One region of the Paenibacillus sp. RS8 genome, then DNA from elsewhere that is predicted to be linked to it. Evidence: predicted binding sites of a transcription regulator. Region 1 holds the regulator's gene; the other holds the start of a gene.
What was found. The regulator Rex, encoded in region 1, represses fermentation and respiration genes when NADH is low (regulators of the CRP and FNR family bind a similar motif). The targets are predictions, from matches to a motif close to TTGTGAAATATTTCACAA.
Positions count from the first base shown of each region.

Region 1 (16,584 bases):
TGTGTCTTAAGACGGGTAACGCTGTTGTGCTGCGCGGTGGCTCCTCCGCTCTGTCCTCTAACCGAAAAATTGTCGAGGTGCTTCACCAAGCGCTAGCAGGGACTTCAATGCCGAAAAATGCACTTCAGCTGATCGAGGATCCCAACCGTTCCTCCGTTGATGAAATGCTTAAGCTCAACGGACTACTTGATGTAATTATCCCCCGTGGAGGTAGTTCTCTGATTCAAAATGTTGTGCTTAACGCAACCGTGCCTGTTATTGAAACAGGTGCAGGCATCTGCCATACTTATCTCGACGCAAGCGCCTTGCCAGAAATGGCACAGAACATTAGCTTGAATGCCAAAGCACAACGCCCTTCGGTCTGCAATGCCATGGAGACGCTGCTCGTTCATCGGGATTTCGCAAAAGAGTATTTGCTTTCATTAGCCGAAGCTTTCCGTGAGGTTAAGGTTGAATTGAGAGGCTGTCAGGAAACAATATCTTATGTCCCATGGGCATTACCTGCAACATTAGAGGACTATGCTACAGAATATAACGATTATATCTTGAATATCAAAATCGTCAGCGATTTAGATGAAGCTATGCAGCATATCGCCCAGTATGGAACGAAGCACTCGGAATGTATCGTAACAGAAGATCCGGATAACGCTTCACGCTTCTTACAGGAAGTAGATGCTGCAGCTGTTTACCACAATGCTTCCACCCGCTTCACAGACGGCTTTGAATTTGGATTTGGTGCAGAGATCGGCATTAGTACACAGAAACTCCATGCTCGTGGACCAATGGGTCTACCTGCCCTTACTTCAACCAAATATAAGATTTATGGAACAGGTCAAATACGAGGCTAGTGTCCACGTATCTGTTTTCAATTACACCACTTTAGGAGGATTTTAGCCATGTGTCAGCAACCTTCCATTCCACTAATGAATCATAATATTGTATTTTATGGCGCTGGCTCCATGGCAGAAGCCATCGTTCGCGGGATGATTAGCCGCAGTATCGTGAAATCCGATAATGTTATTATGCTTAACCGCAGCAGTAGTGAACGTCTGGCAGAGCTAAGAAGTCGTTACGGCGTAATCGGTACAAATGATCCTGAACAAAAAACAGATTATCTACGGAACTCACCAGTAATTGTGTTAGCAATGAAGCCAAAAGATGCTGCCGAAGCGCTACGCGGATTAAGTCCTCTTCTTTCTCCAGATCAGATCATAGTTTCTGTAATCGCTGGGCTGTCCATTCGAACGATGCAAGGTCTGCTTGGTAAAGAGCAACCCATCGTCCGCACAATGCCGAATACTTCTAGTTCTATTGGTCTTGGTGCCACCGGCATTGCCTTTTCCAAGGAAGTAGATGAGAAAGGTCGACGCCTTGCACTCAACATCTTTGAAGCTGTCGGACTTACAACAGTCATAGACGAAGAACGCATGGAAACCTTGACGGGTATTTCCGGCAGTGGACCTGCCTATATTTATTATATGATGGAGGCAATGATCGCTGCTGGTATACGAGGCGGACTGCCGCTTGATCAAAGCACGCAGTTAACCGTCCAAACGGTTCTAGGTGCTGCCAGAATGGTACAGCAAACGGGTGAAGATCCAGCTGCACTTCGCAAGAAGGTCACTTCCCCGAATGGTTCTACACAAGCAGCAATAGAAGTACTAGAGCAAGGAGAATTCTTTGAAACTGTCATTGCAGCAGTAAATCGATGTGCCGAACGTTCCCGTGAAATGGGCGCTGCGCTTGAGAAAGAGCTGCATTCCTAACTAAAAAGATCGCTCCCAGACCACATTGGTCAGGAAGCGATCTTTTTTCAAATTAAACTTAGATTAACTGGTCACAACATTTCCATAAGTATCTCGAACAATCACTTTAACATTAGCCGGAGCCCCAACAGTCACGTCCAGTGTGTTCCGAGAATTATCGAATAGCAGGTCTCTAGGAGTTTCCCCTAAAATGATGTATAGCGTATTCCCAACATGCTTAGTTTGAAGCAGCTGCTGCTCTTGTGCTTCTTGTAGCTTTCCTTTATTTGAAAAATAACTTCCAAATACATTTAGCTCGTTTCCACCCGTTTGATCCACTTTAATTCCATAAGGCTCGGCAGCTTGAATAATGATGGTACTAACGCCATCTGGAACGGCTCCTTTCCAATCTGGCAATGCGTAACTTTCTTGCACAGCTGAAACGGTACGGCGAAATTCCTGTGTTAATCCTAAAGAACTAAATGCTGCAAAAACTAGACAACATACTGCTATAAAACCAACGAACAGAACACTTAGCACGTCATAATACATTTTTCCTTTTCCACGAAACCATAAAGTGTATATTACAATTTCTAAGCCTAATAATATAAAAATAATCGGCCACCAAGCTAACGTCGTCTCGAACACCTCCGCGCCTCTCCACTGCGAGACCATAATTAGTGCTCCCAGAAATAAAAGACTCAGTCCCATCGACAACGTTCCTACACGCCAGCGCCTTGTTTTATCTTCCGTGACTGGACGCTCATTTGGAACAATGACTCCCTGCTGTATTTCTATCGGATTATTCAAGAGTGACCACCCGTCCCTTTTCTTCCTTTATTATTTTTACTTCCCGCCATCAGCTTCAAACCACCGCCAATCAATAGCACGGATACAATAATGGTCCTGAAATATTCATTGACTCTATACTCCAAACGCCATTCAGGAAATCTGATATCAAGTGCGGGAACTGCGACATTCACTACAATGTAATACAGCCCTAGACACATCAGAGCAGCTCCAAGCCATCCTTGATGATTTAAAAATCCTTCTATGACTGGCTTATCCTGTAAAGGCTCACGTCCATGTCGGCTGACAAGCTGTAAACCATCGAATAAACTGTAAAACCAAATGACTGGAATGAGGAAGAATAGCAGCGTTAAACGCAGTAGGTCCATGACATAAATACTCCCGAGGAATAGTAACATGAGCTGTAATCCTCTTTTTTGCAGCCCTAGATACATTTGTCCGGCACCCGGAAAAGCAGAAAGCAGTGTAGCCAAAACTTTGCTACGGCGCCCCTCCTCACGACCAGCCTCCATCTCTTCGAATAAGGTACGATCTACCATTTCTTCTCCAGCTTGCTTGCGATGGATTAACTGAACCGCATCAAACATACAATATAACCAAATCACTGGTAATACGCCAAACAGGAGAAGGAAAACATCACTTGACGTAATCCCTGCCAGGAATAACATCACGGTCATGAAACCGAAGAAAGAAATAAGGAAAGACAATCCTCGCTGCATCAACCCCATATGAAAATGACCCAATCCTGGAATGAACGATAATAAAATTACATGTACACGCTCATTATCGTCTGTCTTAACGGGCATTGAAGAATAATCAAAATTCGATCCATCTGGAGTCATTACCGGAGTAGGCATCTGCAGCATTTTAACCACCAGATGCACCATCGAAACCGTCCCGATGAGCAGGAACCCCATCACACCCATTATTAGAATATCCTCGGCACCTTCAGCCACAGCTATTAAGAACGACATAAATAAGATGCCAAAGCTTAACAGAAGATAAGCAATTCCCTGTGGACGTTTTCCCATATAATAATGACCTGCTCCAGGAATCAAATTAAGAAAAAAAGCTTTTAATTTACTACGCTGCTGTTGCATGTTTCATTTCTCCTCTCATCACTTTCTGCTGCCCATTAGCTGATCCAACCATCCGCTAGTTGCCTGTATGACTTGCTCGCTAAATGATAGGGAATTATCTTTTTTAGGGATCATTAGCTCCATTTGACCTGTGTGCAGCTTATCAAACATACCTGATGACATAATCAACAGTGTAAGTGACGCGGCAACCGCATAATGAAAAATTGTCTTTTCGTACCAGCGATATCGCCGCCCCCCCTGTTCAACTGTCACTTGATCCAATGCTGCTGAAGATTCGGTCATTTTTGCCCAATCAGCCATAATTCTCTCTGTAAAAACAGACGAATTCTCCAATGAAGGCAGATCCTCCTGTAGCTCATCCAGCATTTCCATATAGGAAGTAAACGTTTCTTCATCTTCCAACAGCAATCGTTCCCAATCTTCTCTGATCGTTTCTTCCATGTGACCTTCAACATACGCTTTTGCTTGTTCACGTTGGTTTGGATCTTCTCCACGCTTCATCATAGCCATTCGTCCTCCTTCCAATGGTTTCGAATCCATTGTCTCGCCCTATATAATCTGGATTCTACCGTCTTCAGTGAAATTCCCTGCTCTGCAGCAATCTGATCATATTTTTTATGTTCCAGATAATAAGCCACCATAATTCCACGATGAGTTTCTGGCAGGCTATTAATTTCACTGAGCAGCCGATCCATCCGATCACGGCGTACAACACCTGACAACACATCCTCCTCGTTGGAAGCAGTCTGGCTTAGTACAAGCTCATAGTCAACAGGCAGTTCCCTAAGTCGCTCACGCTCACGCTTACGCTTAGCATCGATTGCCTTATTTAAGGCGATCCGTGTAATCCATGATTTCAAGCCTTGAAAACGGTAGTCAGGGAGAGATTTGTACATTTGTAAAAAAGCTTCCTGAGCAGCATCTTCCGCCATCTTGGCATCGCGTAATACAGAATAAGTAATTTTGTAAATTTGCTGACTGTATGTATTTACAAATTGGCGGAACGCATCTTCGTCACCTTGGCAAATCTGCCGAATTAATACCTCTTCTTCAATGACTCTCCCCTCCTTCCCACAGCAATAGACGCCATCGATTACAACTACCCCTGCATTTTTTTATAAAAATATTAAAAAAACCGCACTGACTTTAGCGATGGGCTAAAGCAATGCGGTTCTCTCCTGAGCAAGCTATCTTCCGCCATTGCGGAATTTTTGCGTATAGTTCTTAACATCCTGAGCGTTCTTGACCCGGTTGCGGGCCCATTCCAGCAATATTCGATCAATATAACGGAAATGAACCTTTCCTGCAAATACAGATTCCTTCAGTGCTAACAGAATCAGCTCCTCGGGATACCGGTCTTGATCCACCCAACTAGATATCGTCTCACATTCCATTGGAGATAGCGGACGTCCGAATTCCTTTTCGAAAATACTGAACAGATTTCGGCTTTCCTCTTCAGCTCCAAGTTGAGAAGGAGATGAGGGGGGCTTTCCGCCGAATCCACCCCCTGAAGCAGCCCGCGGTGCCGAGGTTGCATAGCCCCCTGCGTGCTTATCTTGCTCATGCTCTTGCACAACTGTCGCTAGATAAGCACCAAGCTTTCCGTATAAACCTGAGAAGTTGTAGCGTTCATAATGGATGTCTCTTAGTTCATCGTTGTCTCCATCGATACTAATGAAACCTTCCTTCATAAGCTTCTGCAATTCTCCTGCTAGAACAGATATGCTACGGCCTGTTACGACCTGAAGCTCCTCAAGCGAAGGGAAGTCAATCCCTTCCACCTGCCTGAAAGAAAGCAGATGGATCAGCAGCATGGCCTCACTTCCGCTTAAATTCAGCTTCCGGTAATACTTCAGTAATGCATAAGGTATGACGGCCATTCCGTTCTCCAGACCGAAGGAGACGCCTTCGCCCCAGGTACTCCATCCTTTGCCGTCCATGAACGTCCCCCTTCAAATATAAGAACTTATGGGTAGAGACGGTACAGCGTACGTGGGAATGGAATAGTCTCACGTACATGGTCAAGGCCACAGATCCAAGCTACAGTACGCTCAAGTCCAAGTCCAAAACCAGAGTGAGGTACAGATCCGTAAGTACGCAGATCCATGTACCACTTGTAAGAGTCCATCGAAAGATTATGCTCTTTGTAACGCTCTTCAAGCAGTGCAGGATCGTCGATCCGCTGTGAGCCACCAATAATCTCTCCGTAGCCTTCTGGAGCGATCATATCCGCACACAGCACGACTTCTGGACGATTTGGATCCGGCTTCATGTAGAACGCTTTGAAAGAAGCAGGGTAATGAGTAATAAATACAGGTTTATCGTATGCTTCTGCGATTGCTGTTTCATGAGGTGCACCGAAATCATCACCCCAAGCAATATCTTCAAAGCCTTTATCGTTTAAGAACTTGATTGCATCGTCATAAGTAATCCGTGGGAATGGCGCTTTGATATTCTCCAGTTTGGAAATATCGCGACCTACTGCTTCCAACTCCGCACGGCAATTCTTCAATACGGATTGCACAACGAAGCTAATAAACTCTTCTTGTACCTTCAAGCTTTCTTCGTGATCTGTAAAGGCCATTTCTGGCTCGATCATCCAGAACTCGATTAAGTGGCGACGAGTCTTGGATTTCTCCGCACGGAAAGTTGGTCCAAAGGAATATACACGGCCCAGTGCCATTGCAGCAGCTTCCATGTACAACTGTCCACTTTGGGTCAGATAGGCATCCTCATCGAAGTACTTCGTGTGGAACAAGTTAGTAGTTCCCTCTGCCGACGTTGGTGTCAGAATCGGAGGATCTACCTTTGTAAATCCACTCTCGTTAAAGAACTGTTGGATTGCGCGAATAATTTCCGCACGAATTACCAGAACAGCACGCTGCTTCGAGGCACGAAGCCAGAGATGACGGTGATCCATCAAGAAATCTACGCCATGCTCTTTCGGAGTAATAGGATAATTCTCTGTAAGATGCAGGACTTCAATTCCAGTTACAGTCATTTCAAACCCGGACTGACTGCGAGGCTCCTCGCGAATAATTCCGGTCACATACAAAGAGCTCTCCTGCGTGAGGCTCTTAGCAGCATCCCATACCTCTTCAGGTACTTCTGATTTCACTACAACTCCCTGAATATAACCTGTACCATCGCGAAGCTGCAGGAACTGAATTTTACCACTGGAGCGCTTGTTGTTTACCCAACAACCGATAACAACGCTCTCTCCAACATGTTCATTCACGTTCTTGATTACACTCTTGTTAGCCATGCCTTCAATCTCTCCTCTAATTTAGCCGTTAATTCCTTGCACAATACGGTGTGTATCGCGTGCAATGACAAGTTCTTCGTTTGTCGGAACTACTAGCACTTGTACCTTGGAATCTACCGTAGAGATACGACGTGGATCGCCGGAACGAACTTTGTTAGCTTCAGCATCCAACTCAATACCCAGGAAAGTAAGGTTATTTAGCAGTTTCTCACGAAGCAATGAAGCATTTTCACCAACACCGGCAGTAAATACGATCGCATCTACACCGTTCATGGCAGCCGTATATGAACCGATATACTTGCGCAAGCGGTACTCATACATTTCAAAAGCTAGCGTGGAATTAGGCTCACCTTTTTCCATACCCTCAATAATATCACGCATGTCACTGCTTACGCCCGAAATTGCTAAGAGACCACTATGTTTATTCAACATGGAGTTCACTTCACCTACAGACAATTCTTCCTTGTTCATTACGTAAGGAACAATTGCTGGGTCAAGGTCACCACTGCGTGTACCCATCATCAAACCTTCCAGAGGTGTCATACCCATCGAAGTATCCACGGACACTCCGCCCTGAACTGCAGTTACACTACCACCGTTACCGATATGACAAGTAATGATCTTCAGATCTTCCAGCGGACGCTCCAAGTACTCCGCAGCAGCCTTGCTTACGAAGTCATGTGATGTACCGTGTGCGCCGTAACGACGAACTTTATATTTATTGTACAGTACTCTAGGAATAGCGTACATATAAGCTTTCTCAGGCATCGTTTGGTGGAAGGCTGTATCGAATACAACGACCTGCGGTACACCCGGCATATTTACTTCAGAAGCCGTAATCCCCATCATTGCTGCTGGGTTATGCAGTGGTGCAAGGTCAAACAATTGACGAATTTTCGTTTTTGCGTCAGCATCCACAAGTGCGGAGGCTTTGAAGAATTCACCACCATGCACTACGCGATGACCTACAGCATCAATTTCTTTAATGGATTCAATTACACCATGCTCCTTGTCTGTAAGACAAGCAAGGACTTTACGAATCGCAGTATTATGTTCCAGGATTTCGCTTACTTCTGTCACTTCCGCTTTGCCAGTCGGTTTATGGTTCAGAATAGAGGAGTCCATTCCAATACGTTCAACCAAACCTTTAGCCAAAACCGATTCATCGTTCATGTTATAGAGCTGATATTTCAAAGAAGAACTACCTGAGTTAATAACTAGAATATTCATACACGGTCACCATCCTTGTCGTACTTGAAGAAGCCTTCTCCTGATTTCATACCCAGTTGTCCTGCACGTACCATCTTCTTGAGAATTGTAGAAGGGCGGTATTTCAACTCACCGTATTCACGGAACATATTTTCAAGCGCAGCAAGAACCGAATCCAAGCCGAATCTGTCAGCCATTTCAAGCGGTCCATATTGGAATTGATAACCGATACGCATAGCATCGTCAATATCCTGTGCGGAGGCAACGCCCTCTTGCAACACATGCATAGCTTCATTGATAAACAAGCAAATGAGGCGTGATGTTACAAATCCTGGGGATTCATAAATCATTACACCTTTTTTCTCAACAATCTCATCAACAAAGGATTTTGTGTCTTCAAAAGTAGCATCTGAAGTTTTCAGACCGCGTACGATTTCAACAAGATCCACTTTAGCAACAGGATATATGAAATGCATTCCGATCACGCGTTCCGGATACATTGTAGAACTTGCAAGTTCAGTCAAGCTAAGTGTTGACGTATTGCTGGCAAGAATAATGTGATTTGGACATACTTGATCCAATTGATTTAGAATCTTTTTCTTTTCTTCCAAATCCTCAACAATGGTTTCGATGACCATATCACAAGAGCTGAGCTCTGCGAAATGTGTCACTTTTTGAATGCGGCTAAGAATCAGCTTCTTTTCTGCTTGAGTGATCGCCCATTTCTCCAATTGCTTATCTAGACTTGTCTCGATCATTTCGTAAGAGTAGTCCAGTTTTTCTGCGGTTTTCTCCACCAGCAATACATCCAGGCCTTTGGCTGCTAACATTTCAGCAATACCTTGTCCCATTGTGCCACCGCCGATGACACCTATTTTTTTGAAATTCATAAAAAAGTCTCCATCCTTTCAGGTATCTATACTTTTGTATTGTACCTTGTCTGTCGCAAAAATTTATAAAGCCCGACATATAATGATATCTTAGCATGCCTGAAAAGTAAAAAAAAATAACCAGCATAAAAATTTATGCTGGTAAAAGGACGCTGTCACGAAATTGACATCGAAATTGCTCTCCAGAGAGTACTTCTTCCTTCATTAAAATGTCAAGAGAGTAATCAAATACATTTCGTTGCTTTTCAAGGTGCTCACGAGTGCGCGTCATCAGTTCATCCAATATCTTACTATTTTCCTTCATAAGCTCTTCAGTGGTAACCATTTCCAGATTAGCAATGCCCAGCGAAGTTAATCCTGACTTCATCATCGTTTCCACAATATTCAGCGCCTGATCGAAATCAGCGCGTGAACCTGTGCTTCGTCCGCCATAATACATTTCTTCAGCCGCCGCTCCACCAAGTGCGATCATAATCTGATCTTCCAAATAATCTTTGGTGTACAAATACTGCTCTTGCTGAGGATTGTGCCGTACATATCCAAGGGCTTGCCCACGCGGAGTCAGTGTAACCTGACTGACGCTTCCAGGACGAAGGAGCTCTGCCATAATGGCATGTCCCAGTTCATGAATAGCGACCCTCTTTTTCTCTTCGTGATTGGTTTCTCGATCCGTTTTTTCACCCATCATTACCTTGTCAATCGCCATCGACAAATGCCGCTGCTCAACTTCCGTCAAGTCCTCACGCATCATATAAATCGCAGCCTCATTCATGACACTTTCCAGCTGAGCACCGGAGAAGCCATAGGCTTCTTCAGCAATTTTGTCGAGACTCACTTCTGGATGAAGAGGTTTATTCTTCGCATGTAATTCGAGAATCGATTTCCGGCCCTTCTTGTCAGGCATGTCCACTTGAATATGACGGTCGAACCGTCCAGGACGTAGCAAAGCGGAATCAAGCATTTCTTTCCGGTTTGTTGCAGCTACCAGCAGAATACGTGGTGTTTCGTTATTATAAATACCGTCCATCTCAGTCAACAGCTGATTCAAGGTCTGATCATATTCACGCTGCTGCCCGCCTTCACGTTTACCGCCAATTACGTCAATTTCATCAATGAAAATAATGGCACTCTGCTTGTTCTCCTTAACAGCGCGGCTACGGGCATCCTTGAACAAATCACGAATCCGGCCGGCCCCGACACCCACATACATTTCAACAAATTCACTACCTGATGCAGCTACGAATACGGAGTTTGTATAATGTGCAGCCGCTCTGGCCATAAGGGTCTTACCTGTTCCTGGAGGACCAGTGAGCAGAATCCCTTTTAAGGGACGAATCCCAAATTTGCTGATTTCCTCATGACGGATCAAAAAATCGAGTGCTTCACGAAGCTCTTGCTTCGCATTGTCTTGCCCGCCAATTTCTTCAAAAGTTAGCTTTGAAGGTCCTTCCTTCTTGCGTTTTTTCCCAGCACCAGCATTCACCGTAAGCCCGCCGCGCAAATGAGCAATTATAAGCAGTGCAGTAAGCATTCCAGCTGCTATAACAATTGGGAATATATTTATACCTAAAAAAGCCATGAAAATAAACAGTACAGGAATAAATCCGAGTAAAATTTCTTTTAGATACTTAGGCATTATTCCATACCCCCAAGGTCGCAGGTTTTCGCGGCAAAATAATAAATTTACTTTCTTTTCCATTGCTTAAACTAACATACACATTGTTGTCGTCGATTTCAGTAGATGCTATCACATCTTTATATTCCGAATGTTGCTCTTTTAATCTATCAAGTTCAGTAGGTATAAGAGTATATTTACGGCTCTCCATCGCTTCAGCTACAGAGAACAACGCTTTATCCCAGTAATCATCTAATAATTCATTTGAATTTTGATCCACATCGAGTTTAAGTTTACGTCCTTCAATCACTGACTTTCCTTCTTTGGATACATACGATACTAGATCACGTAAATTCGTGCCCGGCTGCAAATCAAGTTTCAAAGTGACCTCATCGCGGTTAATACTAATATGTGAATTATTTACTCCCTCATAACCGGATACAATCTTTTGGAGCGGTTCCTGTAAAGCAAACTGACGATATAAAAAGAATCCTCCGAACAATAGAGTAGCCGACAGTAGAGACGTTATCAGTACAGGTACAAGACGTAATTTCAAGAAACGTCCTCCTCTCAAAGATGACAAAATGTAAACAGAATGATCAATAAATCAAAGCTGTTAAGCGCTCATCAGAGCCTAACGTTCTCTTAATACTGTTCTAATTACAAACAGTAGTATATCACATGTGTATATACGAAAATAAAAAAAAGTGTGAAGATATTTAAAATTTTATTTTTTATTTTTTTCCAATTCATTAAATATATTGATTTATTTCAACGAGAAAAAGAGCCGTTACTTGTCATTAACAGGTTTATTTTCACATGTGTTTTTTAAATAGAATATATAAAAACTACCTACTTAGTATATCACAAATAGCACATTACGAGTATATCAAAATAATCCATCACATTAACGAAAACAAGCGAACCATAAATGGTCCGCTTGTTTATAGTATAGTACTTTTGTTTATTTTAGCGGCTGGGTAAACTATATCCTTCACCCATTCGAGCTCCATCTGAGAACCGATAAAATTGATAATAATACCGACCGCTTTGTTTATAAAAAAGCTGCCATGCATACTCTCCGTTATATACCCCCGGCAACAACCGCTCGATACTAACGTCCGGAAGATCAGCTTTAATTATGCTGCGTATTTTCGCTTCAGAGGTCCCTTTACTCAGTTCCTCAGCATATACTGCGTCGTTGCCTTCTGCAAACTTCCCGTCTACAGTAAAGCGTACCCATACCATCAACTCGGTCCCGGATTGATTCTTCCCTGTTAAGACCCAGTACACTGCATTTTCATCCCAAACGGATTTCTGTGCTTTAGTTACCTCTGTCAGACCAGCGCTGGTTTTGGCGATATCCTTAGCAATATCTCGCTCGTTCCATTGATCTTTCATAATATAGGCATAGAACTGGATAAGTCCAAACAGAAGGAGCAGAATCAGAACTGACCCCAGGAGGATCCATTTTTTCCTTTTCTTCAAGGTACAGCTCCCTTTCTAGTAATATATCTTTTTTGATTATATAACACACCCGTGTGTTTATCCAAAGTTTCATATTCATTCATATAAATTCTTATATTTACAGAAAAGGCCGTAACTTTTGCAAACGCAGAAAGTCACAGCCTTTCAGTTAATTTATGATCTTAGACTAGCGCTTGAGTAGCCCCTCAAAGGATTCTTGCGCCTTACGACGGATAGCTTCCTCATCTAACGTTACACATTGTCCATGTTTTACAACCTGTTTACCATTCACCCATACATGCTCAACATCCTTGGCACTGGCAGAGTATACAGCATGAGACAGCAAATCTGTGTGCGGTAGTAAATGCGGCTGGTCTATATCAATCGCGATAAAGTCAGCTTTCATGCCTACAGCGAGCCTGCCCACATCATTTAAAAAGATAGACTTCGCGCCATACTCTGTAGCCATACTCAGAGCTTCCGGAGCCGGTACAGCCGTAGGATCACCACTTACACCTTTATGGATAAGTGCTGCAAGACGCATCTCTTCAAACATATCCAAGTTATTATTACTTGCCGCGCCATCTGTACCCAGCGACACCTTCACACCGGCCTTTAGAAGATCCGTAACACGAGCAACTCCACTAGCCAGTTTTAGATTACTTCCCGGGTTATGAGATACCCCTACATTATGACGAGCCAGAATCTCGATCTCTTCATCATTCAATTGAACGCCATGAGCAACAATAGACGGACGTGTGAACATTCCAAGCTTCTCTAAATGCGCTACAGGCCGCAGGCCGTAATCCACTACATTCTGCTCCACTTCGCGTTTCGTTTCGGACATATGTGTATGCATCGGTAAATCCAAATCATGCGCCGCCTGTACAAACTTAACAAAGAAATCCGGTGGGCAAGTATATGGAGCGTGTGGCGAGATCATCGTTGTAATTCTACCGTCAGCCTTTCCATGCCAGTTCCGTGCAAAAGAAATCGCTTCCGCAAGCTTGTGATTCTGTACTTCCTCTGGACAAAGACCGATTACGCCTCTCATCAATACGGAACGGATGCCTGATAATTCGACCACCTCAGCTACTCGATCCATATGATCATACATATCCAGGAAGGTTGTAGTGCCACCTTTCAGCATTTCCAGAACAGACAAGGAGGTTCCCCAGTATACATCTTCTCCGGTGAACTTCTCTTCCATCGGCCACATTTTTTCCTGAAGCCACACTTGAAGCGCTAAATCATCTCCATAACCACGAAGCAATGACATTGCAGCATGGCCGTGTGTGTTTACCAGACCAGGCATAAACAACAGACGACTGCCATCAACAACTTGCACACCTTCTTCCATCAAAGGCTCTTCTTTTCCTATGTAAGTGATCAAATCATCTTCAATAGTCATATATCCACTAAGAACAGGCTCATCCGTTCCCGGAATAAGAAAACGCCCGCCTTTGATAATCGTTTTACTACTCTTCATTTCCGCTTTCTTCCTTTCCGTCTTTCAAATAATAAGCAAGGCTTTGCAAATCCGTTGTAAAATCGGCTGCATGAACCCGGATATTCGGTGGTGTTTTTAGAATCACTGGTGCAAAATTCAAAATCGCCTCAATGCCAGATTCAATAAGAATATCTGCTACATTCTGCGCTTCTGAGTCAGGTACTGTAATAATCCCAATTCGAATGCCTTGCTCACGAACTGTCTGACCTAGCTCCTCCATGGGTTGAACCGTAAGAGAGTTGATTTTCCGCCCTACCTTAGGTGCATAAGAATCAAATATAGCGGTAATCTTCATAGTATCTTTCAGATAAGCATTATAATTAGATAATGCATGTCCAAGGTTACCGGCACCTACTAATGCCACATTCAGCTGTTGGTCCAGCTTCAAAATATGACGGATTTTCTCAATAAGATAAGTTACGTCATACCCAATACCTTTTCTGCCGAAGTCTCCAAAATACGCTAAATCTTTACGGATTTGAGCGGGATTCAGATCAAGTTTTTGTCCTAATTCTTGCGAGGAAACGGTTAATATTTCACGTTTCTGAAGATCATTCAAGAAACGTAAGTACACAGGAAGTCTGCGAACAACGGCTTCTGATATTTTATCCGATTTCATAATTTACCTCCTAATTTAAGTACTATTCTGTTTGAATCCTATTAAAATTTCTGTACCTCGTCTCAATGAAGAGCGGTATTCTCTTATACCGCCCTTCATTGTGGAGTGATTAATTAAACAGAAGATGTCCTTCTTAAGAAACGCCTCCGTCTTCCAACCACTCTGCTATACGAGGAACCATTTGATCCGTAAGCATATGTTCCATTTTCGGGCCAGGCAACGAATAAAGGAAATACTTTCCATAATGAGATTCGATAACCCTAGTGTCATACACTATAACAATACCCCGATCCTGCGCTGTCCGTACCAGTCTTCCAAATCCTTGCTTGAAGCGGATAACTGCCTGAGGCACCGACAATTTCATAAACGGATTCTTCTTCTGGGCTTGTAATAACTCAGACTTCGCTTCCGCTAGAGGGTGATTAGGCGGTTGAAATGGAAGCCTCACGATGGCTAAGCATGTCAATGCCTCGCCCGGAATATCTACTCCCTCCCAGAAGCTGCTAGTTCCAAGCAGAACTGAAGCAGCACTGTCCTGAAAGCGTCGAATCAGCTTACTGCGGCTTCCACCTTCCACGCCTTGACCTAGCACCGTGATTTCTTGTGAGGCTAGAGCCTCTTTCAGAGGATCGTAAACTTGGCGCAGCATCTTGTAAGAAGTAAACAGAACAAGCATCCGTCCGCGTGTCGTAATAGCCGCTTCTGCTAGTGACTGTACGAGCGTATCGACAAATCGGGCATCGCCCACACTGCCCTTCACACTAGGGAAATCCCGTGGAATTACTAATAGTGCCTGCTCCCGATACTTAAAGGGAGAAGGAAGGAGAGATGTCATTAGACGCCCCTCTTCCGCAGCTTCATTAAGTCCGAGATTATCAATCATAAACTGGAACGATTTATCGACAGAAAGCGTCGCCGAGGTTAACACAATACTTTTCTTTTTGTCGAAGAACAGCTCTTTAAGCTGGGTACTAACATCAACAGGGACGGCATATAGCTGTAGCGATTTGCTGCGATAATTTCCATTCGCCTCCAGCCAATATACTACATTCTCGTCGTTTAATCCCATAAAAAACCGTACTTGCTCACGTATAGAAGCTAAATCCTTAAATAAGCCGCTAATATCGGTTACTAAACTATCTGAAGAAGATTGACCTTCTTGATCACGCATCTCATTAAGCATCTTATCACCCTTACGGATAATTTCGCTTAATGTCAGATTCATAGTATTCTCCAAAGCAACCAATTCATCCCAATCTTTCGGTTTACGGGTAGGAAGTAACCGCATGACTAGCTGTCCAGCTTCTCCCGCCGCTGCATCGCTACGTTCCGGCAAGAGACTAAATAGCTTGTCACTAAGTAGATCCCAGGTTTCTTTTACAGTAAGTAGATCTGGATAGATTCTATCGATAACTCCGCTCCATTCAGAAGCTTCCTCACTGCCTGATGACTGAAGCATTTGACGAAGCGTTGGGAGTTGGCCGTTACGACTATCCTTGTATAATCGGGACAGCGTGTGAGCCACCGTGAAATGCTTCATATGCATACCTAAATGCTTGCCAGCCACGTCCTCCAGATGATGGGCCTCATCAATAACAAGATGTTCATAAGCCGGGAGTAGCTGGTGCCCAGCCTTAACATCTGCGAAAAGCTTAGAGTGGTTCGTAATAACCACGTCAGCAATACCCGCTTCATGTTTTGCCCGATGGTAATAACATTTGCGGAACCAAGGACAGGAGCGACCGAGACAAGAATCGGTATCGCTTGCTACCGTCTCCCAGAAATCTCCGCCACGACCGCTTAAATTGAGCTCTTCGTCATCCCCTGATTCACTTTGTGTCAGCCAAACGATCATCTGAGCCGCAGTAAGTGCATCTTCCCTTGGACTTATAAAGTCTTTTTTATTAATTTTATGTTCAAACTTACGAAGACACAAATAATGCCCTCTGCCTTTAAAAATCGCAGCTTTAAATGGAAACGGAACTACCTGCGTTAACAAAGGAATATCACGCTCACGCAATTGATCCTGCAGATTAATGGTATGAGTGCTGACCATAACTTTCTCATTAGTACGAACACTTTGGTATATGGCAGGCAACAAATAACCAAGCGATTTGCCAGTTCCTGTCCCTGCTTCGATCAATAGATGTTTGTCTTCGGCAAGTGCCGTAATCACCTCATTGATCATAATATCCTGAGCTTCTCGGCTTTCATACTGTGGCAAAGTGTCTTTAAGCCGTTTCGTTACTTCATCCATATAATCTGTAAATGATAAATTCTGTAGCGGATTCTCAGCATGCTCGTCACGAGGTGGAGCTAGTTCATTCCAATCCCCTACTGCAAGCGCTAATTGA
Region 1 is NZ_CP168131.1:6,194,104-6,210,687, forward strand. Features, by position in the region: gene ACDZ28_RS29125 (glutamate-5-semialdehyde dehydrogenase) at 1-848, shown strand, start outside; gene proC (pyrroline-5-carboxylate reductase) at 897-1,766, shown strand; gene ACDZ28_RS29135 (hypothetical protein) at 1,830-2,555, opposite strand; gene ACDZ28_RS29140 (hypothetical protein) at 2,552-3,655, opposite strand; gene ACDZ28_RS29145 (hypothetical protein) at 3,674-4,165, opposite strand; gene ACDZ28_RS29150 (RNA polymerase sigma factor) at 4,156-4,749, opposite strand; gene ACDZ28_RS29155 (DnaD domain-containing protein) at 4,843-5,595, opposite strand; gene asnS (asparagine--tRNA ligase) at 5,622-6,920, opposite strand; gene ACDZ28_RS29165 (acetate/propionate family kinase) at 6,942-8,150, opposite strand; gene ACDZ28_RS29170 (3-hydroxyacyl-CoA dehydrogenase family protein) at 8,147-9,019, opposite strand; gene ACDZ28_RS29175 (AAA family ATPase) at 9,153-10,655, opposite strand; gene ACDZ28_RS29180 (hypothetical protein) at 10,648-11,190, opposite strand; gene ACDZ28_RS29185 (DUF5590 domain-containing protein) at 11,604-12,122, opposite strand; gene ACDZ28_RS29190 (amidohydrolase) at 12,289-13,590, opposite strand; gene ACDZ28_RS29195 (redox-sensing transcriptional repressor Rex) at 13,580-14,230, opposite strand; gene dinG (ATP-dependent DNA helicase DinG) at 14,364-16,584, opposite strand, start outside.

Region 2 (16,584 bases), 1.0 Mb from region 1:
CATGCGGTCGGCGATGTGGATGAGGAAGCCCAGCTTAAGTTTGTATTGACTGCCGAAGATAATCTGTCTGGCGTAACCTCCAAACAGCTCCTACTGGATGGACAGCCCATAGCCGACGGACAGATGCTGAACGCTGCGGAGCTGGGTGCCGGGCCTCATACTGTAAGCTATGTCGTGATCGATGCCGCAGGCAACACTACCGAAAAGAGCTACAAGTTCCAAATTACTGGCGGAGCTGCACTCGCAACTGACAAGCCTGGTCAGCCGGTGTTGTCCTCGAACAGCGGCTACGGTAATGTACTCAGTGAAGGCAACTTTACCGTCACCATGAACCTCTGGTGGGGCAATAACGCTACCAGCTACAAGCTTTATGAGAATGGCACGCTGATCGATTCCAAGTCGCTGAAGGATGTATCACCGTCCGCCCAGACGACAAGCACAGTACTTCACGGCAAGCCGAACGGCAACTATGTTTACACAGCAGAATTGACTAATAAATATGGCACAACTAAGAGCCAGCCGCTCACGGTGACGATACGCGATGCCGCTCCGGGCAAGCCGGTTCTGGCCCATGACAACTGGGACGGAGACGGTTCTTATAAAGTATCGATGAATCTGTGGTGGGGCACTAACGCCACCGAGTACCGCCTTTACGAGAACGGGCAGCTAATCGACACGCAAGCGCTAAACGCCAACACGCCAGCGGCGCAGAGCGCTACAACTGATGTCACTGGCCGCGCTTTCGGCATGTATGAATACCGGGCAGAGCTGGTCAATGCAGCGGGAGAGACCTTAAGCGATACCATCAAGGTAACCGTCAGCCGTTAATGAGATGAGCGCTTAAGTTTTGTACGAAGTATTTCAAGGGCTGCATAATTAACAACAAATGTAGAATCATACGATTAAAACAACCTAGGGTGCATGCCTTAGGTTGTTTTAGTTTTGATTTCAATGCATTTAGAGATTGCTTTCTTTTTGGCTTGTTCATATTCCGTTCATATTCTCGTCACGAAGAGTACATCTTGGTTGATTACACTTTGAACATGTCGTCAAGGCGGCACTTCAGATAAGATACAGGGACAAGGAAGGGAAGAGATGAACGTGGCAAATATGGTGGAATATGGTGGAAATAAAAACAACGGGGACTAAGAGCCACAAGAAACGAAACCTATGGTTAAAAATAATCGGAGGTATTGTAGGGGCGCTCGTGCTGTTCATGGGCATCGTTTTTATCGTTAATATTATCAGCAACGGGGTCGAGAAAAAGAAAATCGAATCGTATGGCCAGTATGTCAATGTGGACGGGAAAAAGATGAATGTGCTCATTCAAGGCAGCGGAGAGCAAACCGTTGTGCTCCTTCCGGGACAAGGAACCCCGACGCCTGCGCTTGATTTCAAATTATTGATCGATGAAATTTCCCCCAATTATAAAGTCGTGGTGGTCGAGCCTTTCGGTTATGGTTTGAGCGATGAAACCAAGAAAGAAAGAACGACAGAAAATATTGTAAGTGAGGTTCACGAAGCTCTGCAGCAACTGGGTATTAACAGATACATTCTAATGGGACATTCTATAACTGGACTTTACGGAGCATCCTATGTGAACACCTATCGGGATGAAGTTGTTGCTTTTGTCGGCATCGATAGCAGCGTTCCCAATCAACCTGGTATGGATGTCAAATTGCCTATAAAATCGATGCAGTTCCTCAAAAAATCAGGTCTTATGAGATTGGTCCAAAAAGTGAGTGGAGATCCGTATGAATCGCTTGCATTCGATGAGCATACCAAAGAACAGATGCGTTTGATTTCGAATCAAGTTGCGGGCAATCCAACGTTAATGAATGAATTGAGCCACCTCGGTTCTAATTTCAAAAATGGAGAAAAACTCACAATTCCAAATGACTTGCCGTTGCTTCTCTTTGTTCAATCGAATAATGAGCACAATAAACAGTGGATTCCGCTTCATGAGGAGCAAGTCAAACAATCCGCACAGGGAAAAATGATCCCGATGGAAGGTTCACATTACCTGCATCATACAAAATACAAAGAAATCGCCGAAGCATTCAAAGAATACATGAAGCAGATCCAATAGAATGGTTGAAAACTAAACTGCGGAGCCGAACTTGGTTCCGTGGTTTCTTTATTTTGACATTAAAAAATACGATATTTAAACCTTATTCCTGGGACATTGGAGTTTGGTATACATAGAGACAAATCTTGGTCATCTCATCAATGGATTTTGTAAAGTCGGATTGTATCCATTTGAGGAGAACATTATAGAGGGCTCCCGCTTTAAAGTATATACGATATACATTCTCTTCGCTTTTGTCCTGAGCAGTAGAGAGCATCATTTCATTCAAGCAATCCAGAATCACATGATCAAACTTCGCGCTTTGAAGAGCTTTGTAGATGCTACGCTGTTGAAAAATAACTTCAAAAAGCACTTTAATAAATTTTTGAGGTTCTTTGGCTTTGCCTGTTAATTCATTGGTGTAAGGCAAGAGTTTTTGATTAATTTCAAAAATAAGCGAATCGACCAAATCCACCAGGATCTCTTGCTTGGAGGAATAGTTATTGTAATAGGCCGTTCGAGAGACTCCTGCGCGCTTCACAATATCGGTGATGGTGATTTTGTTAAACGGCTGTTCCTGGATCAAATAGACTAATGCCGTACAGATGGCCTCTCTTGTCAAACGGTTGGTTTCTTTATTGGACTGATGCTGAGAGGTATTTGGACTGTATAATTCATGATTTGAGATGACATTTCCCCTCCGTTTGTACATTCTGGTGTTCGTTTCATTGTTTTTCATGAGTCTTTTCAATATGCTAAAACCATAAGGCATTACAAATGTAATGTCAAAATAGTAGTTAGATGAAATGGGAGGGCGTCATGTTAGAAAACTTATATAGACGATTGTCAGCGGTGCTGCTTTTGAGCTTAGCACTTTGTGCCACGGTATTTATTGGCAAAGAGACGGTAATCTCGATAGTTACCATTATCTTTTTATTAGCAGAATTAGGCATCTCTTTTTTGCTTTTAAAAAAGCGTGAGAAGTTACATGTGGTATTCATTAGTGTGGTGGCGGCGGAAGGGTTGTTTTTACTGACAGGAGAATTTTGGCTGCTTGCGCTTTCTATCCTGCTGCTGATCGTAGCGGGCATATGGAGAGGACTGTTTTGGCAAAAGGAGAGTAGAAGAGTCACTGCGTTTCTAGTGGTTCGAAAAGTGTTATTTAGCATCACAGCTCTTATCGTCACTGTACTTTGGGGTATTGGAATCTATGCAAAACCTATTTCAAAGCCTGTGGCATTAGCAACGAATGCGGCAGTGACGATCGATGAACATACATTGGATTCTGCAGCAGTGATGCTGAAGGATATTGAGGTAATGAATTCTTTTGGAAGCCGTACAACCGGCTCTGAGGGTCACAATCAATTCATTGCATGGCTGGAGCAACAGGTAACGGATATGGGGTTGAATGTTTATCGTGATCGTTATACTTTTGACCGATGGGAAGAAAAGAGCAGTTCTTTAATGATTGATCAGCAGGAAATTCATGTTTCTTCAGCTTTCCCCTATTCCGGGGAGACTGACGAAAAGGGCGTAACAGGGGAACTGGTGTATACGAAGCGTGGTGAATATGACCAGGCCAGCGGGAAAATTGCTGTCGTTGAAATTGAGGATTTTAGAAATTTTCCAAGTGGGATCGTAATGAACATGCGGGATTCATCCCCAATGGAAAGCCAAATTGCCCCAAATGAAGGCGATCTAGTTCTCACTACAGCTTTAAAAGAAGCTAAATTGGAGCAAGCGAAGGAAATGGGGGTAAAAGCAGTTGTTCTAGTCTGGAAAGGGGTATCCGACGATAAGGTTGAAAAGCAATATGTGCCTTTTACCACCGATTATGCTGGAATCCCTGCGATCTGGGTTAATGAAACGGATGGGCAGAAGGTGATCAGCGCAGCTCAGGAGCATAAAGAAGGTACGGTTATTTTAGAAGCAGAAATACAAAAAAATGCTCCAACAGAATCCTTTTATGTGAAAATTAACGGTAAAAATAAAGACGAAGCGATAATCGTAAATACGCATACGGATGGGATAAATGTAGTGGAGGAGAATGGTGCTGTGGGCATGCTGTCCATGATTCGTTACTTGCAGCAGGAGCAGCCGGAACGTACGATGATTTTCGCTTTTGTGACAGGGCATTTTAGATTGCCGGATTTCAAAGGGTCTTCTCAGGCGACTTCCACCTGGATGGAGGGACATCGAGAGCTATGGGATGGCAAGAAAGACCATTTAACAGCTGTAGCTGGAATTACGGTTGAACATTTAGGCAGCATGGAGTGGAAGGACGATAATACGGGTCACTATAGCTCTACTGGACAAATAAGTACAGAATATACTTATGCGGGCAATGAAATGATGGCAGCCATTTGGCTGAAGGCTATTGAAAAGACCGATGGCACACGTACTGTGTTATTGCGTGGACATAACAAGTTTGAGTTTGGAGAGAGTCAGCCTTTATTTGAAGCAGGTATACCTGTAATTGGCTTCATTCCAATGCCCGATTATCTACTAGTGAATAGTGAAAACAGAGAGATGGATAAGTTTGATGCAAAGCTAATGCATACGCAAATTGTATCGTTACTGAAAGCGGTCAAGCTAGTGGACGCAACGGAGACGACTAAGCTAGGGAAGTCAGACGGGTATTCTTTTTTCTATGGCCGAACTAAATGAAAGAAGTTGACTGCATCATAAGTCATAAAACTAAAAGTAAAGGAGCGAAAACTACATGTTGATCAAAAATGTTGAGGACCTTGTATTAGAAGAGTTTACAACTTGCTTTAACGAAGCCTTCTCCGATTATGTCATTCCATTTCAAGTTTCTTCGGAGCAATTAGCTGATAAATTTGCAGGTGCGGGAGTGAATTATCAGTTGTCGTTCGGTGCTTTTGATCAAGATAAGCAGGTTGCATTTGTTATGCATGGCATCGGTGACCATAACGGCAAAAGAACTGCATTTAATACCGGTACAGGAGTCATTCCTTTATATAGAGGGAAAAGGCTAGTCGAACAAATTTATCGTCATGCTATTCCCATTTTTAAAAAACATCATATTCAAAAATGCTTACTTGAAGTGATCCAAACCAATGATAAAGCTATAAAAGCGTATACCGCCATAGGATTTCAAATTCATAGAGAATTGGTTTGTTTCAAGGGGCGTATTGATGTAACCCTTCCGGACGATCTTAGTTTTACTTCCATTGCTTCGGTTCGCGTGGAAGATTTCGATTGGACATCGGTACATTCTTACTGGAATTTGGAACCATCTTGGGAACAATCTGTTCATGCAATTTTACGAAACCCGCATTTATACGATGTGGTCACGATAAGGGAAGAGAATAAGATTTGTGGATACGCGGTTATAAAATCGGCCAACGGAGCAGTTCTGCAGTTCGGTGTTTTGCGAGAAAAAAGAAACCGAGGATTTGGACGTTCCTTATTTCATTGGATCGGAAAGAGATACCCAACCATTACCGTCAATAATGTAGACAAAAGAGATAGAAATTCTATACGTTTCCTTCAAGGAGTTGGTCTCGACATATATATTGAGCAATACGAAATGGAGAAAGACTTGTCATAACGAAGATGATATAGCGATGCCATTGGTAAGGAATACGATATTTAATTCAAAAACACTGATGATTTGAGTCAGTGTTTTTTATATTGAAAAAGGGGGTATATATTACGGATTAGGATGAGAAAATATCATTTTTCTTTAACATCGAATTAGGAGGAGACTTGTGACATCACATATACACTAATGAATCAATAGCTCCTTCGGGTGATTTTTGTGTTATTCACTGAGTTGTTAGAAAGATTTGTCCCTTTCTTGAACGTTTAAGGATTAAGAGCTTTCTGTGATTGAATTACTTGCATTTTAAGATAAGATGATTTTAATCATTAGGTCACGTTATTAATTTGACTGCTCAGTATCAGGTAAATCAGGCTCGCCAACTCTTGCTTTGTGAAATTTTTCTCTTTTTACATAGCAAAGAACAATGAACGTCATACTAAAACGAACAGGCAACGATGTCACTGAGCCCGGCTAAACCTGATATTGAATGCAGCCCAAGAGTAAGCCGGCCTAATCATAAGCATCAACTTATCACGAAAAATGAACAGAGTTTGAAGGGAGCAGTAAAGAATGGCAATTGATACGGTGCTATGGAGCAGGCTGGTGACAGGCTTGACTCTCGGGTTCCACGTTATTTTTGCGACGATTGGCGTCGGTATACCGCTAATGATCGCTATAGCAGAGTTCATCGGGATCCGAAAGAAAGATCCCCATTATACACTTATGGCGAAGAGGTGGTCTCGCGGATTTGTCATTTCTGTAGCGGTTGGTGTCGTGACCGGTACAGCGATTTCACTACAACTGGCACTGGTGTGGCCGAATTTTATGAAACTGGCTGGGAATGTTATCGCTCTTCCGTTATTCATGGAAGTGTTTGCGTTCTTTTTTGAAGCCATCTTCTTGGGCATTTATTTGTATACGTGGGATCGGTTCAAAAATCCGTATATCCATTGGCTGCTGACGATTCCTATTGTCGCGGGGGCAGGCATGTCTGCCGTCTTTATTACGACGGTGAACGGATTCATGAACCAGCCTGGAGGCTTTGTCATGGAAGCAGGCCAATTCACAGCGATTGACCCAGTGCAAGCGATGCTGAATACGGCGACGTTCTCCAAGGTGTTCCATGTATTAAGCTCGGCCTATTTGACAGGAGCTGCCTTGTTAGCCGGGATTGCAGCCTTTGCGATGCTGAGAAAAGGGGTATCCGCATACCACAAAAAATCCTTGAATCTCATGATGGCGGTTGTTTTACTGTTCGGCTTGCTGAACACGTTAGCTGGAGATGTGTCCGCCAAATTTTTGGCCGAGCATCAGCCGGAGAAGCTTGCAGCGGCAGAGTGGCATTTTGAGACGGGTAGCGGTGTGGATTTGGTTTTAATGGGATGGCTGAATGCAGAGCATGAAGTTCTGGGGGCTCTTCATTTGCCGAAGGTGCTCAGCTTTCTGGCCTTTGGAGACTTTAATGCAGAGGTAACGGGGCTGGAGGAATTCCCCAAGGATGAATGGCCACCGCTTCTCGTTCATTATCTGTTTGATTTAATGGCCGGAATCGGATTTGCTCTGCTCGCGATAGCAGTCCTATATTTCCTGTTTGTGTTCTGGAAAAAGCGCAATGCGCTTAACAAGTGGATGCTTAGCATCATCGCACTGATCGCACCGCTCGCTTTTCTAGCTGTAGAGCTAGGCTGGTTTTATGCAGAGGTTGGGCGACAGCCGTGGATTATCCGTGGATATATGCGTGTAGAGGAGGCTGCCACGACTTCACCGAATGTAAGAATTATATTCTTCGCCTTATTGCTCTTGTACATCGTACTCGGCAGTATGTGTGTAATCGTGCTAAGACGCTTGTTCAACAATAATCCAGCAGAAGTTGAGATGGAGAAATGGATGAAGGAACATCCTAATCAATCTACGGAAAAGGGGGGCACTGAATGATGAGTTACGAAATAATTGGCATCTCGGTGCTCTGGCTGTTCTTGTACGGCTATTTAATTATTGCTTCCATTGATTTCGGTGCAGGATTCTTCGCCTTTTATGCTCGTTTGACTAAGCAGGATCATCTCATTAATCGTCTGATTTCCCGTTATTTATCACCCGTTTGGGAGATCACAAATGTATTTTTTATCTTTTTCTACATTGGCATCGTCGGATTTTTTCCGGACACGGCCTATTATTATGGCTCCGCGCTGCTAGTTCCGGGAAGTATTGCAGTGATTCTTCTTGCGATTCGCGGTTCGTTCTATGCTTTTGAAAATTATGGTTCCAAGAAAAACATAGTCTATCTTTTTTTATACGGAGCTACAGGCCTGCTTATTCCGGCTTCGTTGTCAGTGGCGCTAACTTTGTCTGAAGGCGGCTTTATTGTGAAGCAGGCTGAGTCAGTTTCTCTGGATTACTGGGCGCTGTTTACCAATCCGTTATCGTGGAGCATAGTTGGACTGGCAATCGTGTCCGTTTTGTTCATAAGCGGCTCATTTCTGACTTTTTACGCATCTCGTGCAGAGGATCATTCCGCGTTGAAGCTGATGCGGAACTACGCCCTGTTTTGGAGCACACCGACGATAATTCTCGCACTGACAGCATTTATCTATTTGGGCCAACACAATGAACGGCATTTTCAAAATATGATGGATTTATGGTGGTTGCTGGCACTTTCCGTTGCTTTCTTCATGATCGCGATGTGGCTGTTATATAACGGACGCCGATACGGATTAGCTTTCATATGCATCATGTTGCAATTTTTCTGTGCTTTTTTCGCGTATGGGATTGGGCAATACCCTTATATTCTTGATCCGTATATCACGATTCAGAGCAGTGCAACTTCACCAGCAATGGGCTTGGCGTTAGTTGTTGTATTTATCGGCGGTCTATGCCTGTTGATCCCATCCCTTATCCTGGTCTTCAAACTCTTCCTGTTTGATGCGGATTATGTAAAAGGGAAAAAATAAAGCTGATTAATCCATTACGGCATGTTTGAGGTTTCTCTACAAGCCTATATATAAAGGAGGTGTGATCTGTGAAGAGGAAATCCAGTCTGATTTCTCAGCAAATGTCTTCACAAAGGAAAAATATGACCCTCCTCGCGGTCATTTCGCTTGCGCTTGGTACAGCTATTGTGAGTCAGGCAGGGCTGCTTGCTGAAGCAGTCCAAAGGATTTTTGTGGAGAGAGCTTCATTTTCATCGGTTATCCTGTTGCTTGGCATACTTCTGACTGTTATGGCTGTACGCACACTGTTGTCGTACGCAAACGGTAAAGTTGGTTTGCACATGGCTGCCACTGCCAAGACGAATATGCGAGCGGCTGTGCTGAAAAACTTGACCCACGCTTCCATGCCGTCAACCCTTCGTGGACAGACCGGAGGGAAGGTCAGTATTGCTCTGGATGCTGTGGATGAGGCTGATAGTTATTTCAGTCAGTACATGCCGCGGATGATGGAAGCTGCTATCATCCCGATTCTAATTTTGGTCGTTACTTTTATCCAACATGCTAACACAGGTTTCATTCTATTGTTTACAGCTCCATTCATCCCGCTGTTCATGATTTTGGTAGGGCTCAAAACGAAGAACAAATCTGAAGAAAAATATGCACAACTTGCTGAGTTTTCGGGGACGTTTCTGGATTCTCTTCAAGGGCTGGTGACGTTAAAAATATTTGGACGGGCACACAGTCAGCAACAGAAAATTGAACACAGTAGTCTGAGTTACCGTGATGCCACGATGGGTATTTTGAAGATTGCGTTTACGAACACCTTCATGCTGGAATCGATCGTGATGCTAAGCATCGGCATTGTAGCTCTCGAATTGGCTATCCAGTTGCTTGTTTTCAAAACTATGACGTTCCACACCGCTTTTTTCGTTTTGCTGCTCGTTCCCGAGTTTTACAACCTGTTAAAGAATACGGGAACGGCCTTTCACAGTGGCCGAACAAGTATGGGGGCAGTACGTAAGGTGGAACAGATGCTTGAAGAAACGGCAGGGGAGAGCATGGACGCGAAAGGCAATGAAGGAACATTAACCTTCCAGGGAATCGACGAGAACGTCAACATGGGTAGGGTCGACAAGATAAGCAAATTGGAGCTTGCCCATACCAATGATCTTTTAGTTCCGCCATCCATGGAAATTGACCATCTCAGGTTTCAGTATGCACCAGATTCATTCGAGCTTAAGACGGGTCAGATCCAGTTTAATCCGGGAGAACACATTGCGATTGTAGGTAAAAGCGGTTCCGGCAAAACGACTTTGCTTCATCTCATTGCCGGTTTGCTGAAACCTGCAACGGGAACGGTCCTGGTGAATGGAAGCCCACTCTCGCAATACGATGAGTCTGCTTGGTTCGAACATGTTAGCTACATTACACAGCATCCGTATATTTTTGCTGGTACATTTTCTGAAAATATTGCGATTGGTGCTCGTGAGAGCATTTCCAAGGCAGAAATTGAGCGGGCGGGGGAGGAAGCAGGACTCGCTACGCTTACAGCCCAATTGGAGCATGGATTTGATACCTTTGTTGGTGAAGGAGGCAGAGGTCTGTCTGGTGGGGAGAAGCAACGGCTTGCTTTGGCACGCGCTTTTTTGAAGCGACCTGCCATCATTCTGTTTGATGAACCTACAGTTGGACTGGATTTGCACACCGAACGGGTACTGCAACGCTCCATAGCCAAATTGGCAAAAACGGCTACGATGATTACGGTGGCTCACCGATTATATACGATTCAACAAGCCGACAAGATTTTATATATGGATAATGGAGTGTTAGTGGACTCTGGACGGCATGACGAGCTTATGGAGCGCCTGCCTCAGTATGCCGAGATGGTTGATGTACAGCGGAAAGGGGGGGATCCTCATGAATGAGCTGGCAGTTCTGTCAAAAGCGATGATTCAGGAGCGCAAAGATATCATTCTTTCCATTTTGTGTGGATTTATCGCCGGCATAGCCGGTGTGGCACTCTTTTCCGCGAGCGGGTATCTAATTTCACAAACGGTATTTGCGCCACCGCTTTATACTTTGATTGTACTAACCTCGATGGTCAAACTGCTTGGTCTGCTCCGGGCGGCGAGCCGTTATGGAGAACGCTTGTACTCTCACCGGGCGACATTTTCCATGCTTAGCCGTTTACGTACTTCCTTTTTTGCCAAACTTATTCCTTTAACGCCTGGTATTTTGAACAAGAATCGAAGCGGGGATCTGCTTGCGCGGATCGTTGGGGATGTGGAAAGTTTGCAAAACTATTTTTTGCGAGTTGCTTATCCTCCGATCATGGTCGTCATGGTATTTTTGGCTACGGTGCTGTTTACTTCTACCTTTTCGATCTGGATTGCCGTTTTGTTTGTACTAGGTATGCTGATAACGGCATTCGTTGTACCAGGAATTGTGTTACTCGGGCAGCGGAGAGTACATGGACGCGTTCGTGAGCAGAGGGCGCAGCTGTCCACGGAAGTTACCGAAGTGTTGTACGGTTTCCGAGATTTGAAAGTATACGGGCAATTGGCACAGCGGGAGGAGCAGCTTCAGCATGCTTCCGCTGTATTGGCAACTGAACAGCAACGAGCAGCCGGGCAATTACTGCGCGGGCAATCGATGCACACTTTTGTTACGTTTCTCGTTTCCTGGGGAGTGCTGACGCTCGGTGCCTATTTGATTATGGAAGGAGCGCTTGCAGGCGTATTTCTTGCCATGTTGGTCATGGCATCACAAACCGTATTTGAAGAAGCGACGGCTATGGCCATATTACCCGCCTATAAAGAGGATAGCGAACATGCAGCCAAACGACTGACCGAAACGGTACAGGCCATAGATGAGCAGTCTTCGCAGCCAAGCGGCATTTTATCTGTTAATGATGCTGTTAGGATAGAATTATCCGGGGTTACGTTTCAATATGAAGGGGAATGGAGACCGGCACTTAGCGATATGTCTCTGCACATTTTACCTGGCTCCAAAACTGCAATTGTCGGGCCGAGTGGGTCAGGAAAATCAACAATTATCGAATTGCTGCTCAAACTGCGAACACCAACGACTGGAGACATACGTTTAAACGATATTTCGGTAAAAGAACTGGATGAGGCGAGCATTTGGAAAACGGCTAATGTGGTGTTTCAGCAAAGTCATTTCTTCCGGGGAACGATCCGGGACAACCTACTGCTAAATGGAGAAGAACATGCTGACGAACAATTGTTAGACGTGCTGGCTAAAATGCAGCTGCCTGATACATCTTTGACCGATAGGGTATATGAAAAAGGGGAGAATTTGTCAGACGGCGAGAAGCAGCGACTGGCTCTGGCGCGAGCGATGCTCCGCAAAGGACGGTTATGGCTTCTGGACGAACCAACTTCATCGCTTGATTATGTGACTGAGCAACATGTTTTTAAGCATCTCTACGCACAGGCGGCTGATGATACGCTTCTCTTGATTTGTCATCGGCTTACCGGCTTGGAGGAGATGGACCGGATTGTGGTCATGGACCAAGGCAGGGTAGTCGAAACGGGTTCCTATTCGGAGTTGATGAGACAAAAAGGTTATTTTTATGAGATGAAAAAAATTGAACAGCAAATGATCGGAGAAGTTGGAGTGTAAATATTAGCCAACTCCATCAACTCATTGTGAATGTCACTTCGGAGATACCGATGGCTTATGCACGATCGATTTAATAAAATGGATAAGATAAAAACAACAGGTTGATCTTAATGAAGATCAACCTGTTGTTTTTATTCTGACAGAGGACAAGAACACGGCGAGGAATCTTAATGAAGGTTATGTACGAACCAATATTTGCTCCATTTACATTCAAGTCAGGTGCAACGATTAAAAATCGCTTAATGATCGCTCCGATGACGACATATTCATCCTTTCAAAATGGGATGGTTACGAATGATGAGCTAGCATATTACCGTGAAAGATCACAAGGGGTTGGAGCATTTATTACTGCTTGTGCTTATGTGAATTTTAACGGTAAAGGATTCCCTGGTTGTCATGGAGCGGACGATGTCAAATTTATCCCCAGTATGTCCAAACTAGCCAAGACCATTCAGAATGAAGGTGTGAAAGCCATCTTACAAATTATTCATGCGGGTCGGATGGCTCCACAAGAGGTTATTGGTGGATTGCAACCCGTTTCAGCAAGCGCAGTAGCTGCTGAAAGAGCCAATGCTATCGTACCACGTGAATTAAGTGCCGATTAAATATCAGATATTATCGTTGATTTTGGTGAAGCAACACGTCGTGCGATTGAAGCTGGCTTTGACGGTGTGGAAATCCATGGAGCAAATACTTATCTCGTTCAACAATTCTTTTCTCCACACTCCAATCGAAGAGAAGATCAATGGAGAGGTTCTTTGGATAAACGGATGGCATTCCCACTAAACATCGTAGAGTCTGTGACGAATGCGGTAAAAGAATATGCGAAACAACCCTTTATTGTAGGTTACCGTATCTCTCCAGAAGAGGTTGAGAATCCTGGGATTACATTGGAAGATACCTTTGCTTTGTCTGAAAAATTAGCCGATACATCACTCGATTATTTGCAAGTTTCTCTGGGCAACGCCAAACGGGGGTCTTTACGGAATCAGGAGGACAAAACGCCAATCACTGAGCGTTTGAATACTTTACTCGGTGATCGTCTGCCCGTAGTGGCAGTAGGTTCTATTCATAGTCCAGAAGAGGTGCTAGACATCCTAAATAGCGGTATTCCCCTTGTTGCCATGGGGCGAGAATTTATTGTAGAACCTCATTGGGTGAAGAAGGTGATGGATGGGAATGAAACAGATATTGCTTATAATATGTCACTTAATGATCAAGAACAATTAAAAATCCCAGATGCCCTTTGGGAGAAACTATTTTCTATCGAAGGTTGGATACCCATCGCGGAAAAAAATGATCATGGCGGTGTATGGGCGGAACCCTGGATTAAAATCTCGAAATAAAGAAAATTAATCTAGATTAGAGTATTTTCAAAATAAATATGCCAACTAAACGTTCAATTCGAGGATACTGAATATTTATATAAAAGGAGCTCTAAGGATAAACATATTAGACTACTCACCAGTGGACGAAAACAACAATGCACGTGAAGCCTTGATTCAGACAACAGAGTTGGCAAAAAGAGCGGATCAGCTTGGTTATAAGAGATTTTGGGTTTCAGAGCATCACCAAATCGCATACGAATCGGCTCTGGAGGAGTAATGCTTCCTCATTACAGCTCGTATAAAGTCCCTGAAAATTTCCGAATGCTAGAGGCACTGTACCCTAATCGTATTGACTTAGGTATAGGAAGAGCTCCTGGAGCAAATAGATTAGTCACACACGCACTTAATGAAGAGAAAACCATACCACTTTCCTATGAACAACAAGTTGTGGATTTAAAAAATCTCTTAACTAATGATTTCCCAGAAGATCATCGGTTCAAAGATTTGGTTGCAACCCCTGTGATTCCAACAACTCCTGAAATCTAGGTCTTGGGTGCGGGAGGAGGAAGTGCCGAAATAGCTGCTGATAATGGTTCTGCATATACATTTGCTCATTTTATTAATCCTTATGGAGATGGGATAAGCGCAATCAAACACTATCGTGAAAACTTTAAGCCATCCGAATTATTTAATGAATCTCAAGCAATGATTGGTGTATTTGCTGTAATCCCAGAAACAAATGAAGAGGCAGAAGAGCTCGCAAGAGCATTTGATTTATGGCTTTTAAAAGCTGAGTCCGCACAAACTCCATATCGTTATCCATCCATTCAAACTGCGAAGAACTATTCATTCAGTTCATTTGAGAAAGAGATTATTCATCGTAATCGTAAACGTGTTGTAGTTGGAGATGCGGAAAATGTTAAGGAGCAAATTGAGAAACTTGCAGAAGCATAAGGAGTAAACGAGATAACTATTTTGCCGAATATTTCAGGTGGGGTTGGGTAAGCAAGCCTTGGATAAATTGAAGTATTTGCTGTTGCAATTAACATAGTTTATATATTGAGCGGCATAATATTCGGTCCACCATTATTTCACCAGGAATGATTAAGTCGGAATTAACAGAAACGATTGATCCGAATTATAAACCTATGATTGACAAAATGTATGAAGATGCGTTTGAACATCCTGATGAGGTTGCAATCAATGAGATGATTATTCGTCTTACAGTTCAAGTGAGATAATTAAACAGTAACATATCCATTAATGATGGCATTTTAAACGTTTGGGGAGTCTTTATATTAAAAAAGCCCACAATATCTTCTAATATTTCAATAATGCTAATTCATGTTTCATATAAAGGTTCTTAAACAACTGTTATTGCTATATTGAATTTAAGATCACCCATAATTACTTTTATCTAATGGCTTCGTCCTTTGTTTTCAGAGGGCGAAGCCATTAGTGTTTTGGGGATTATAACGGACAGCTCGCTATAGGCCGTCTTGTGTAATTGCAAACTAGGACTGTTTTTCACAAGTCAAATTTGTTCTAATTCAGTCTAAATAAGCGCTTACATTAGGGGTTAGCTAAACTTACAATTATGTCTAACCATTTAAATTTGGAATCTTCTCCTACAACGGGGACGAATGTCACTGCCATAGGCTTTGGTTGAATTTTAGAAAAGGGGGGCGTCATGGGGATTAAAAGACGAAAACCGACAGTGGTAATCTTGTTTACCGCTCTGATTGTTTTTACATTCCTCGTGTTGGGCTTAACAAACAAAAAGGCGGAACTGCCTGAAAGTTGGATATTTACAGTAGATGGATACGCCGTAACTGAGGAAGAATTTCAATTTTATGTAACAGAGCAAAGAGCTATAACGACAGACTATTTCTTCAAAACTTATGGAGCCCAAGTAGATGAGAATTTCTGGACACGTCAATACGGCGAAAATCATGAAACCCCATCTGAATACGCCAAGAAATCTGCGATGACTGCATTGCTAAAGACCAAGCAGGAGCAATTTATTGCAGACGAGCGGGGGATCGCCCCTTACAAAAGCTTTGATGAGCTAAAAACGGACATGAAAGATGAAAATGTTAAGCGAGCTAAGATGGATGATTCAGGAGAGACTTACTATGGGTTGCCTCAGTTTGATTTATATCAATATATGCAATATTTAAGTGGCGCCCGTTGGCCGGATTTGGTAGAAACCCAGGTTAAAAAAACGAAAATGAGCGAAGCCGAGTTGCAAGTTGAGTATGCATCAAGAAGTGCGGAATATGTTCGTGTTGCTGATAAATTAACGGCCGCGTTAGCGATAGCGGGACAGGCTAAGGAAGAGAAAGTGCTAAATCGATTGGATATATCCAAAGAAGATACCGAATCTCTTAAGTTCTGGGAGTCATTAGCTGCTGCTTCTATAGGTGAGACAGTAATCGGTAAATATATGGACGAGGATGTCATTGCCTCATTAATCACAAAACCGGAAATCACCAAGCTAAAACTGGAAGAAGTGAAAGATTCCATTATATACGGATTGGCGGAATCTGACTTACGAGCGTTAACTGCAAATACGGATAAGTTGAAGATCATGTATAACGGTAAACAATTCAGTGAATTAGAAGTGAACTAGAATAGATATGTTTTTAAGTTTATAAGAATCTATGTCTATTGAGACTTTCATAGATACAGATTTTTTATAAAAGTATAAATTTATTAATTTCAAAAGGAGGAAATTTTGGGATGATACGATCGAAATGGATGCAAAAAGCTTTGTCGATAGTTACGGCAACGACGTTGGCATTCCCTGGTCTGTTCGGCTTGGCACCTTCATCTGCAGTGTCAGCTGCGGGAGGGGCCGAATCTTTTGACTCTGTTGTACTAGAATTGACACAAGCGGCAGATCAGTCAGGCAGGGTGAATCTTACCTATAAAGGTTCGCCTTTAAGCAGTCTGGTTAAAGGAGCGGTTATTGACGAGGTGAGTTATGATTCCAGCAATGCGAATCTTTTAACAGTTAATAATCAGGGGAACATTACATTAGCTAGC
Region 2 is NZ_CP168131.1:5,174,542-5,191,125, forward strand. Features, by position in the region: gene ACDZ28_RS24465 (chitinase N-terminal domain-containing protein) at 1-828, shown strand, start outside; gene ACDZ28_RS24470 (alpha/beta fold hydrolase) at 1,121-2,089, shown strand; gene ACDZ28_RS24475 (TetR/AcrR family transcriptional regulator) at 2,172-2,807, opposite strand; gene ACDZ28_RS24480 (hypothetical protein) at 2,888-4,735, shown strand; gene ACDZ28_RS24485 (GNAT family N-acetyltransferase) at 4,791-5,642, shown strand; gene ACDZ28_RS24490 (cytochrome ubiquinol oxidase subunit I) at 6,207-7,571, shown strand; gene ACDZ28_RS24495 (cytochrome d ubiquinol oxidase subunit II) at 7,568-8,584, shown strand; gene cydD (thiol reductant ABC exporter subunit CydD) at 8,653-10,488, shown strand; gene cydC (thiol reductant ABC exporter subunit CydC) at 10,481-12,208, shown strand; partial or broken gene ACDZ28_RS24510 (NADH-dependent flavin oxidoreductase) at 12,379-13,554, shown strand; gene ACDZ28_RS24515 (hypothetical protein) at 13,676-13,813, shown strand; gene ACDZ28_RS24520 (hypothetical protein) at 13,858-14,082, shown strand; gene ACDZ28_RS24525 (hypothetical protein) at 14,086-14,490, shown strand; gene ACDZ28_RS24530 (hypothetical protein) at 14,637-14,777, shown strand; gene ACDZ28_RS24535 (hypothetical protein) at 15,227-16,168, shown strand; gene ACDZ28_RS24540 (stalk domain-containing protein) at 16,279-16,584, shown strand, end outside.
Region 2: a site for Rex is predicted at 6,025-6,042, ahead of ACDZ28_RS24490 (cytochrome ubiquinol oxidase subunit I). Genes of this name have one in related genera too.